Regions from separate parts of the Kribbella sp. CCNWLW201 genome, predicted to be linked through region 3. Evidence: riboswitches for the same ligand, from Rfam matches in the RefSeq annotation. Region 3 holds a riboswitch; each other region holds the start of a gene.
What was found. A riboswitch is a leader RNA that binds a small molecule or an ion and turns the genes downstream of it on or off. The one in region 3 is predicted to bind cobalamin.
Positions count from the first base shown of each region.

Region 1 (3,270 bases), on a different contig from region 3:
ACGCGGCCGAACCACTGGGCATAGACCGACAGCGGGATCTTCGCGACCGCGGTGGCCAACTGCTCGTCGGTCAGCCAGTCGACGTCGTGACCGCCGGCCGCGATCAGCCGATGGATCAGCCCGTCCGCACCGTCCGGCCCCTGGAGCTCGCTCAGGTCGAGATCACCGAGGTCGTAGCCGGCGTCCTTGAGTTGACCGAGCAGGACGACCGCCGACGCCGGGGTATCGAGACCGACCGCGTTCCCGATCCGCGCGTGCTTGGTCGGGTACGACGACAGCACCAGAGCGAGCCGCTTCTCGGCGGCCGGGACGTGCCGGAGCCGGGCGTGCGCGACCGCGGTCCCGGCGAGTCGATCGCATCGCTCCGGGTCCGGCGCATACCGGGCCAGGCCGTCTTCGTCGTACGACTTGAAGGAGAACGGGATCGTGATGATGCGGCCGTCGAACTCGGGGATCGCGACCTGGGTCGCCGCGTCCAGCGGGCTCACCGCCGCGTCGCTGGCCAGCCACTGCTCGCGCGTCGAGGTCAGCGCGAGACCCTGGATCAGCGGGATGTCGAGCGACGCGAGCGCACCCGCGTCCCACGCGTCGTCCGAACCGCCCGCGCTCGCGTCGGCCGCGACGGAACCGCCGGCGGCGAGCAAGGTGGTGACGAGGACGTCACACTTCCGCAGCAGCTCGAACAGCCTGGCGTTCCCGGCCGACGTCGGATCCAGTCCGCGGAGTGTGCCGCAGTACACGGGCAGCGGCTGGGCGCCTGCTTTTGAAACCGCAGCGGCGAGGGCGTCGACGAAGGCGGTGTTCCCGGAGATCTCGTGTGCGCGGTAGTAGACGATGCCCACCACCGGCCGCTCGTCCTCGACGAACGTGCCCCGCACCCCGTACGCCGGTAGTGCCCGCGGCGGATCGAATTCGTCGCCGGTCAGTAGCAGCGTGTCGCGGAGGAACCCGGCCAGGTTGCGCAGGTTCTCCGAGCCGCCTTCGCGGAGGTAGGCGAGGGCCTCGGTGACCGCGCCGGCGGGCACGGTCGAGAGCGACATGAGCTCGGCGTCGGGCGCCGCCTCGCCGCTGACCACCACCGCCGGCTTGCCGGACGCGATGACTGCGTCGAGCCCCTCTTCCCAGGCCCGGCGACCGCCGAGCAGGCGGACCACCACGATCTCGGCGGCCTCGAGCAGCGGAGTGAGGGCGTCGAGATCGAGCCGGGCGGGGTTCGCGACCTTCCAGCCGGCGTCCGCCTCGGCGGCGGCGAGCAGGTCGGTGTCGGCGGTGGAGAGCAGCAGGAGGTTCGCGAGCATGCGCGACCGGTCCTTCCTCGGGGTGTCCACGCCCCGTCCGGAGGTTCGACGGCGGCAGTTCCTGACTCCCACGCGAGGTGGTCACAGTGGCGGGACCGTCCCGGACTCACACCGGGTTCCTGCTGATGCCGTCGGATGACCCCGCTGACTCTAGCCGACGGTGGAGTAACAGCTCGGTGCCTCAGCGGCGCCGTCGGTGCGGATTGGCGGTATCGTTCGAAATATCACACCGGTTCCGGCTTCGGAACGGCGTGCTCGGCCGCCCCAGACCCGACGGCCCTCCAATGCTCTGTCATGCAGGGAGTCGGGCCCATGTCTCTCACACGCACTCCGGATCATCAGCGCCTGGCAGCCGACAGACACCGACCCAGGTCACGTTCGCCCGCGACAGACGTGGTCGTAGCTGCCGAGTTCGCGCAGTTGGCGGTCGAGATGTACGACGCGGCGAGCATGGCCGAGACGATGACGCGAGTGCTGGACTACGCGCTGCGCACCACCGGGTGCGACTGCGCCGGAGTGGTCCTGGTTCAGCGCGGTAGGCGTTTGCAGACGGCCGGTGTCACGGACCGGCGGGTGGAGCAGGCTGATCAGCTTCAACTGGAGTACGGCGAGGGGCCCTGTGTCCCGGTGAGCCGGGAGCACCACAGCGTCTTGGTCTGCGACACCGTTGTCGACCCGCGGTGGCCGCAGTGGAGTCCACGGGTGGCCGAGCTTGGTCTGCGCAATGTGCTCACCGTCTGGCTGTTCACCACCCAGTCGACCCTGGGCGCGCTCACCATCTATCGGGCCTCTCCGGGCCGATTCACCGCCGCCGATGAGGCGACCGCGCGTCTGCTGGCCCGGCACACCGCAGTCGCGGTCGCGAGCGTCCGGGAGGTGTCGACGCTGACGCAGGCGGTGGAGACCCGCACACTGATCGGTCAGGCCCAGGGACTGTTGATGGAACGCTTCGCGATCGACGCCGACCAGGCGTTCGCCGTACTCCGTCGCTATTCACGAGACAACAACGTCAAGCTCCGGATCGTGGCCGACGAACTGGTCACCAACCGGCGGCTGTCCACCAGATCACACGAAGCCGGCATCCAGGAGTGAACCATGACTTCAGCAGCAGGTTCCGATGATTCGCCTCCGGTCGAGTTCCAGCCCGTTGGTGGCAGGCTCGAGCGTGGGCTGATCTGGGTGTTCATCGTCGTACCCACCCTTGCGCTTCTGCCCGGGATCTACGTCGCCTGGGGCGGCTGGATCGGCTGGCACGACATCGTCCTCCTGGTCGTGTTCTACGTGATCACGGCCACCGGCATCGGCGCCGGTTACCACCGGGGCTTCACCCACGGCGCGTTCAAGAGCAAGCGTGGGCTCAAGATCGGACTCGCCATCGCCGGCAGTATGGCGCTCGAAGGCCCTGTTATCCGCTGGGTCGCCGACCACCGCAAACACCACAAGTTCTCCGACCGAGAGGGCGATCCGCACTCGCCCTGGCGCTACGGCACCACCGCGTGGGCGGTGACCAAAGGATTCATCTTCGCCCACGTCGGGTGGGTGCTCTGGGGTGAAGATCGCGCCGACCCGAAGCACTATGCCCCGGACCTCCTGAACGACCGCGACATGGCCTCGATTTCCCGGCATTTCCGCAGCTTGGCGGCGATCTCGCTGCTGGCACCGGCGTTCATCGGTGGACTGTGGGACAGGTCATGGCACGGTGCCGCGACCGGATTCTTCTGGGGCACTCTGGTCCGCATCGCCCTCATGCACCACGTCACGTTCTCGATCAACTCGATCTGTCACGTCACCGGCGACAAACCATTCACCGCCCGCGACCGATCAGGAAACGTCTGGTGGCTCGCCATCCTCAGCCAGGGCGAGTCCTGGCACAACCTCCACCACGCCGACCCCACCTGCGCACGCCACGGCGTCCTCAAGGGACAGATCGACATCAACGCCTGGATCATCAAGCGATTCGAACGCCTCGGCT
Region 1 is NZ_JBBCBQ010000003.1:595,141-598,410, forward strand. Features, by position in the region: gene cobN (cobaltochelatase subunit CobN) at 1-1,298, opposite strand, end outside; cobalamin riboswitch at 1,334-1,460, opposite strand; gene V9K99_RS18265 (GAF and ANTAR domain-containing protein) at 1,692-2,390, shown strand; gene V9K99_RS18270 (acyl-CoA desaturase) at 2,394-3,270, shown strand, end outside.
Region 1: linked by a shared signal. The riboswitch ahead of cobN (cobaltochelatase subunit CobN) and the one ahead of V9K99_RS41455 (ribonucleoside-diphosphate reductase subunit alpha) in region 3 are both predicted to bind cobalamin.

Region 2 (3,270 bases), on a different contig from region 3:
CTGGTGAGGTGCGGCCGAGCGGATGGTTGCCAGCAGATGCGGCCGGCCAGACTCTCGTCCGATGCGTGGCCGATCCCCCACCACGCGGCCGACGTCAGTGATCGCTCGCGACCGTCGACCGGCGACGCCGGCACCGGCGGACTGAACGCTGAGCAGACGAGCCTTGAAGGGCTCGGAGCTGCCGACCACCTCGCCGACGGGCGCCGGGCCTGGTCTGGGACCGTTCGCCTCGTCCTTGGCCGGGTCGGGCGTCTGAGGCTCGGCCGGGTCTGAGGCGTCGGGCTCGGCTGGATCGGAGTCGGACCGGTCCGCGGGGTCGGCGGAGTTGCTGCCGTCCGGGTCGGACGGGTCCGCGCCGCCGCCTCCGGGACCGTCCGGGTCGTCGTCTGGGTCCTCGGGTGGGGTGCTGTTGTTGATCGCCTCTTCGAGCTGGTCCTCGTCCAGGCCCGGCGCGTCGAAGGGGTTGCGGCGCTTGCGGTGCGGCAGCGCGAGTTTGGCGGCCGCACGTACGTCGTCCACCTCGACGACCGTCCGGCCCGACCAGGCCGCGTGGGCGACCGCCGTACGTGCGGTGACGAGGTCGGCACGCATGCCGTCGACGTCGAAGGACGCGCAGATCTCGGCGATCTGGCGCAGCGCGGAGTCGGTCAGGATCACTTCGGACAGCAGGTCGCGGGCCTTGACGATGCGCTCGGCGAGTTCGCTCTGCGCGCCCTCGTACCTCGCGGTGAAGCCCTCCGGGTCGGCCTCGTAGGCGAGACGGGCGCGCATGACCTCGACGCGGACGGCGGGATCGCGGCTGGCAACCACGTCGACGGTCAGGCCGAAGCGGTCGAGGAGCTGCGGGCGGAGCTCGCCCTCCTCCGGGTTCATCGTGCCGACCAGGACGAAGCGGGCCGGGTGGGTGACGGACACGCCGTCGCGCTCGACGGTCGCGCGACCCATCGCGGCGGCGTCGAGCAGTACGTCGACCAGGTGGTCGTGCAGGAGGTTGACTTCATCGACGTACAGGAGCCCGCGATGCGAGGCAGCGAGCAGACCAGGCTCGTACGCCGTGACGCCCTCGGCCAGCGCCTTCTCCAGATGTAGCGAGCCAAGCACGCGGTCCTCGGTCGCGCCGACAGGCAGCTCGACCAACCGCGCCGGCCGGGTGAACGCCTCGGCGTCCGACTGATGCGGGCCGTCGGGACACCCTGGATCCGGGTGGTCGGGGTCGCAGGAGAAGCGGCAGCCGGGTACGACGTCGACCGGCGGGAGGATCTCGGTCAGCGCGCGGACGGCCGTCGACTTGGCGGTGCCCTTCTCGCCGCGGATCAGCACGCCGCCGATCGCGGGTGAGATGGCGGCCAGGATCAGCGCCAGCTGCAGATCCTCCATCCCGACAACCGCTGTGAACGGGAACCCGGAGGCGCCGGAGCGCAGGTTGCCGGAGGTGATCGGAGCAGGCCGCATCGGCGGGGTCCCTTCGTCGAGCGGGTGTCCACGCCCGCTTCGGCAGCTGGTACGCCGTACCGCGGAGATCGCAGGCCGGCGGACGGACGCGGATGTCCTGGCTCCCGGGTCTCCCCGGTCACAGTGGCGGGACCGCCCCGGACTCCCGGCCGCAGCCAGTCACCGGTGTTCCTCCACAACCGTCGGCCCGATCATGGCACACCCCCACCCCATCCTCAGCGACGAGGTTCACACCCTCCAGCCACCGAGTCGTGGATCTTGGTCGCTGCAATCGCCTGGAACCAGCAGAGATCTACGACTCGGTGCGCGTCAGCGGGACTGGCCGGCCCGCGCGGATGCCGACGAGAGAACCGAAGTCTTCGCCGGAGCCGGGGCACTGGCCGCCCTCCGCGCCTCGCTCAGAAGCGGGCTGCGGGGTTGTCCGTTAGCTTGGTTTCATGGCTCGGCTGGTCAAGGCATGTCTGAACGGGGATCGGTCGCGGGCTGATCATCCGGCGGTGCCGGTGACGCCGGAGGGATTGGCTCGGGAGGCCGAGGCGGCGGTTGAGGCCGGGGCGGGGGCGATTCACCTGCATCCGCGTGGGGCGGACGAGAAGGAGAGTCTGCGGTGGGCCGATATTCGCGACGCGGTTGAGGCCGTGCGTACGCGGTGTCCCGGCATTCCGATCGGCGTGTCCACGCGCGAGGGGATCGTCCCGGATCTGTGGGAACGCTTGGCGCTCCTGGCCGAGTGGGATCGCGGGCCTGACTTCGCGAGTGTGAACTTCCACGAGGTAGGCGCCGAGCAGATCGCCGACCTGCTGATCGAGCGCGGGATCGAGATCGAGGCCGGTCTGTTCACACCGGCTGCGGCGGAGGACTACGTCGCCTGGGGCGGCCCCGTCACCCGTGTGCTGGTCGAAGCCATCCCCGGTATCTCACCGGGATCCGACGGAATCGCGGCCGCTCAGGCGACCCTCGCCGTACTCCCGACGACCGACGTACTCGCGCACGGCGAGAACGAATGGGCTTGGCCGGTACTGCGTTGGGCCTCCGAGAAGGGGTACGACGTACGCCTCGGCTTCGAAGACATGCTCACCGGCCCCGACGGCCAACAAGTCCGCAGCAACGCAGACCTACTGAGCTACCTGTAGCCGGAGAGGCGTTTGGCGAGGGCGGTGGCGGCGGTGTCGTCTTTTACTTCGCGGATGCCGATGATTGGGGTTACGGAGACGAAGCCGGCGGCTAGGAGGGCTTCGTCGGAGTTGTGGACTGGGTTTGCGGCGGGTGGCTCGAGTTCGATCATTGGTTCGCCGGTTGGGGCTGTGGTGCCGGTGATGCGGGAGCGCGTGATCGGGGCCAGCGAGGCGTGCCGTACGCCGGCCAGCTGGTCGAGGGGACGGTCCGGGACGTTGATGGTCAGGACGGTCCCGGCCGGCTCCGGCACGATCCAGGTCAGCGCCTCAGCGGCCACCGCGCCCGCGGTGCCCCAATGCGCAGGGTCCTCGGAGTCGATGCTGATGGCAACCGCCGACAGACCTTGGCCGGCCGCGGTCAGGGCGGCGGCCACGGTGCCGGAGTGGAAGATCGGTACGCCGATGTTGTGGCCGCGGTTGATCCCCGAGACGACCAGGTCCGGCGCGGCCCCGAACGCCCCAACGGACGCGAGTGTCACCGCGAGCGCCGGAGTGCCGTCGATGCCGTGATAAGTGATGCCGTCCTCGTCCTCCGACAAGGTCCGGATCGGTCGCCCGACCATCCCGGCCCGGGCCGAGCCGACGCCACTCTGGTCGTCCAGCGGCGCCACGACGAGGACGTCGTACCCGAGATCGGCGATCG
Region 2 is NZ_JBBCBQ010000003.1:589,360-592,629, forward strand. Features, by position in the region: gene V9K99_RS18245 (putative cobaltochelatase) at 1-1,452, opposite strand, end outside; cobalamin riboswitch at 1,523-1,648, opposite strand; gene V9K99_RS18250 (3-keto-5-aminohexanoate cleavage protein) at 1,890-2,585, shown strand; gene surE (5'/3'-nucleotidase SurE) at 2,576-3,270, opposite strand, start outside.
Region 2: linked by a shared signal. The riboswitch ahead of V9K99_RS18245 (putative cobaltochelatase) and the one ahead of V9K99_RS41455 (ribonucleoside-diphosphate reductase subunit alpha) in region 3 are both predicted to bind cobalamin.

Region 3 (3,270 bases):
CCGCGAGTCTCGCCTGCCGGTGCTGGCGAAGACCGCGATCGCGCACGCCCAGTTCGAGACGATCCACCCCTTTGCCGACGGCAACGGACGGACCGGGCGGGCACTGATCCACCTGATCCTGCGCGCGGAAGGTTTGGTCGAGCGGACCGTCCCGCCGGTGTCGCTGTCCCTCGCGACGCACGCGACGCAGTACGTCGAGGCGCTCACCGCCTTCCGGCACATCGGCAAGCCGACCGGCCCACGCGCCCGGACGGCGGCCAACCAGTGGCTGCTCATGTTCGCCGCCGCGTGCAGTCACGCGACCGCGGAGGCGGCGCGATTCGAGCGAACCGCGGCCGACCTCAAGACCGCCTGGCGTGAGCGCGCCGCACCGATCCGGGCCGGCTCGGCCGTGGAGCTGCTGATCGATACGCTCCCGGCCGCGCCTGTGCTCACCCTGGCCGGCGCAGCGCGGCTGATCGACCGATCGCAACAGGCCGCCAACCAGGCACTCGCCAGGTTGGTCGAGGCTCGCATCCTGCGCGAGGTCACCGACGGTCGGCGGAACCGCGTCTACGAGGCGCCCGAATTGATCGACGCCTTCACCCTGCTCGAACGGCGCTTCGCCAGCCCGGCGGCCGATACCAGGATCGAACCGCCTACCAGACCAGTGCCGTCGAGGCCAGAACCAACACACCGTGCACATTGACTTTCTCCTCCCGTCAGGCAAGAATTCGAACACATGTTCGATCCTGCTGCAAATCTCGACGGGGAGCGTGAGGAAACGTGATGCCGGAGCCGTTCGACTGGGACATCCTGCACCGCCCATCGGCGATGGCGATGGTCCGCGGCCAGCTCGGCTTCAGCTGGATGGTGTTGTCCGGCCGGCTCGCCGAGCTGACCGACGAGCAGTACTTCTGGCAGCCGAGCAGCGAGGCGCTGACCGTCGTACGGCGCCACTACGCCGGCCGGTTCCGATCACTCGGCTCCGGGGAGTGGGTCGCCCAATGGCCTGATGAGCCCGACCACCGCGGGCCGCGGACGATCGCGTGGTTGATCGCCCACCTGACCGAGCAGTTCTTCGAACGCTGGGAGTGGACGTTCGGCGGGAGCCGGCAAGGGCGCGCCGACATCACCTTGCACGGCAACGCCCGGGACGCGGTCGCCTGGCTGACGCACTGGGTGGATGCGTGGCAGGACTCGATCGCCGCACTGGACGAGGAACAGGTGATGACCGTCGGCCTCAGCCAGGCGACCGAGCTCGACGCCGGCGAGCCGTTCGGTCACGTCGTGCTGCGCCTCAACCGCGAGCTCATCCACCACGGCTCGGAGATCATGACGCTCCAGGATCTCTATGCGGCAGCAGCGTGAGGACCACAACATGTGCGACACGCGGCGTGGCGCTACCACTAGATCTAGGTGTGGCGGCCTAGCATCGCTACTGCTGGTGGTTCGGAGCGGCCGGCTGACTTGGTGGGCCGTTCCGAGGCAACAGGGGAATCCGGTGCGACTCCGGAGCTGCCCCGCAACGGTGAGCGGAAGCCTTCCGCGAGTCCGGATACCTGCCACCGGCGCGTGCACCGCCGGTGCACGCGGTCCGAGACCTCGAGGGCGGGTCGCAGGGCGTGACAGGAGTAATCCCGGCCGGTGCTGCCTGTCCCGTCATGCTCCCCACCCGCGAGTGTCCGCGATCCTCCGAACTCGTGTGGAAAGAGCATCTGTGACCATCGCTTCGTCATCCCGATCGGTGGCGGCCATCGAGGCCGCCCAACCGATCCAGTTGACCGTCGTCCGCCGCGACGGCAGCAGTACCGCATTCGACCAGGCCAAGATCTCGGTCGCCATGACCAAGGCGTTCCTCGCCGTCGAGGGAGCCGAGGCCGGCAGCACGCACCGGGTCCGCGACCTGGTGACCGACCTGACCGGCCGGGTCGTCGACGCCCTGACCAGCCGCGGTGACGCCCGTCGCAGCGTCCAGGTCGAGGACATCCAGGACCAGGTCGAGCTGGCGCTGATGCGCACCGGTGAGCACCAGGTTGCCCGCGCGTACGTCCTGTACCGGGAAGAGCGCACCAAGGCCCGCACGCCCGCCGACCCGGCCGGCGTCACCGAGAAGCCGGCGATCAGCGTCCGCGCCGCCGACGGCAGCACCTCACCGCTGGACGTCGACCGGCTGCGCGTGATCGTCGCGGAGGCGGCCGACGGCCTCGACTCTGTCGACCCCGACCTGATCCTCGACGAGACCCTCGGCTCCTGCTACGACGGCATCGCGCAGCACGAGGTGGAGCTCGCGCTGGTGATGGCCGCCCGGTCCTACGTCGAGACCGAGCCGCAGTACAGCTTCGCCGCGTCCCGCCTGCTGCTGGACCAGATCCGCCGCGAGGCGCTCGGTCGCGTCCATGGTGGGCCGCGTCAGGCGAGCCAGGCCGATATGACCACGGCGTACCCGGCGTACTTCCCGGAGTACATCCGGACCGGGATCGAGGCGGGTCAGCTCGACCCGGAGCTGGCCGCGTTCGACCTGACCAGGCTCGCCGCAGCGATCCGGCCCGAGCGGGATCTCGACTTCGCGTTCCTCGGCCTGCAGACCCTGTACGACCGCTATCTGTTGCACATCGACAAGGTCCGGTACGAGCTGCCGCAGGTGTTCTTCCTCCGGGTCGCGATGGGGATGGCGCTGCGCGAGGACGACCGGGAGGCACGGGCGATCCAGTTCTACGAGCTGCTCAGCTCGTTCCGGTTCATGTCGTCGACGCCGACGCTGTTCAACGCCGGGACGACCCGGCCGCAGTTGTCGTCGTGCTTCCTGACCACCGTCGAGGACGACCTGGCCGGCATCTTCACCAAGATCCGCAACAACGCCCTGCTCGCCAAGTACTCCGGCGGTCTCGGCAACGACTGGACCCCGGTCCGCGGCATCGGCGCGAAGATCCGCGGCACCAACGGTGAGTCGCAGGGCGTCGTACCGTTCCTGAAGATCGCCAACGACACCGCGGTCGCGGTCAACCAGGGAGGTAAGCGCAAGGGCGCGGTCTGTGCCTACCTGGAGACCTGGCACATCGATATCGAGGAGTTCCTCGACCTCCGCAAGAACACCGGCGACGAGCGGCGCCGGACTCACGACATGAACACGGCGAACTGGGTTCCCGACCTGTTCATGCAGCGGGTCGAGGCGGACGGCCAGTGGACCCTCTTCTCCCCCGACGAGGTTCCCGACCTCCACGACCTGTACGGCGCCGCGTTCGCCACGGCCTACCGCGGTTATGAGGAAGCCGCCGACCGGGGTGAGAT
Region 3 is NZ_JBBCBQ010000018.1:65,663-68,932, reverse strand. Features, by position in the region: gene V9K99_RS41465 (Fic family protein) at 1-688, shown strand, start outside; gene V9K99_RS41460 (DinB family protein) at 769-1,350, shown strand; cobalamin riboswitch at 1,411-1,563, shown strand; gene V9K99_RS41455 (ribonucleoside-diphosphate reductase subunit alpha) at 1,706-3,270, shown strand, end outside.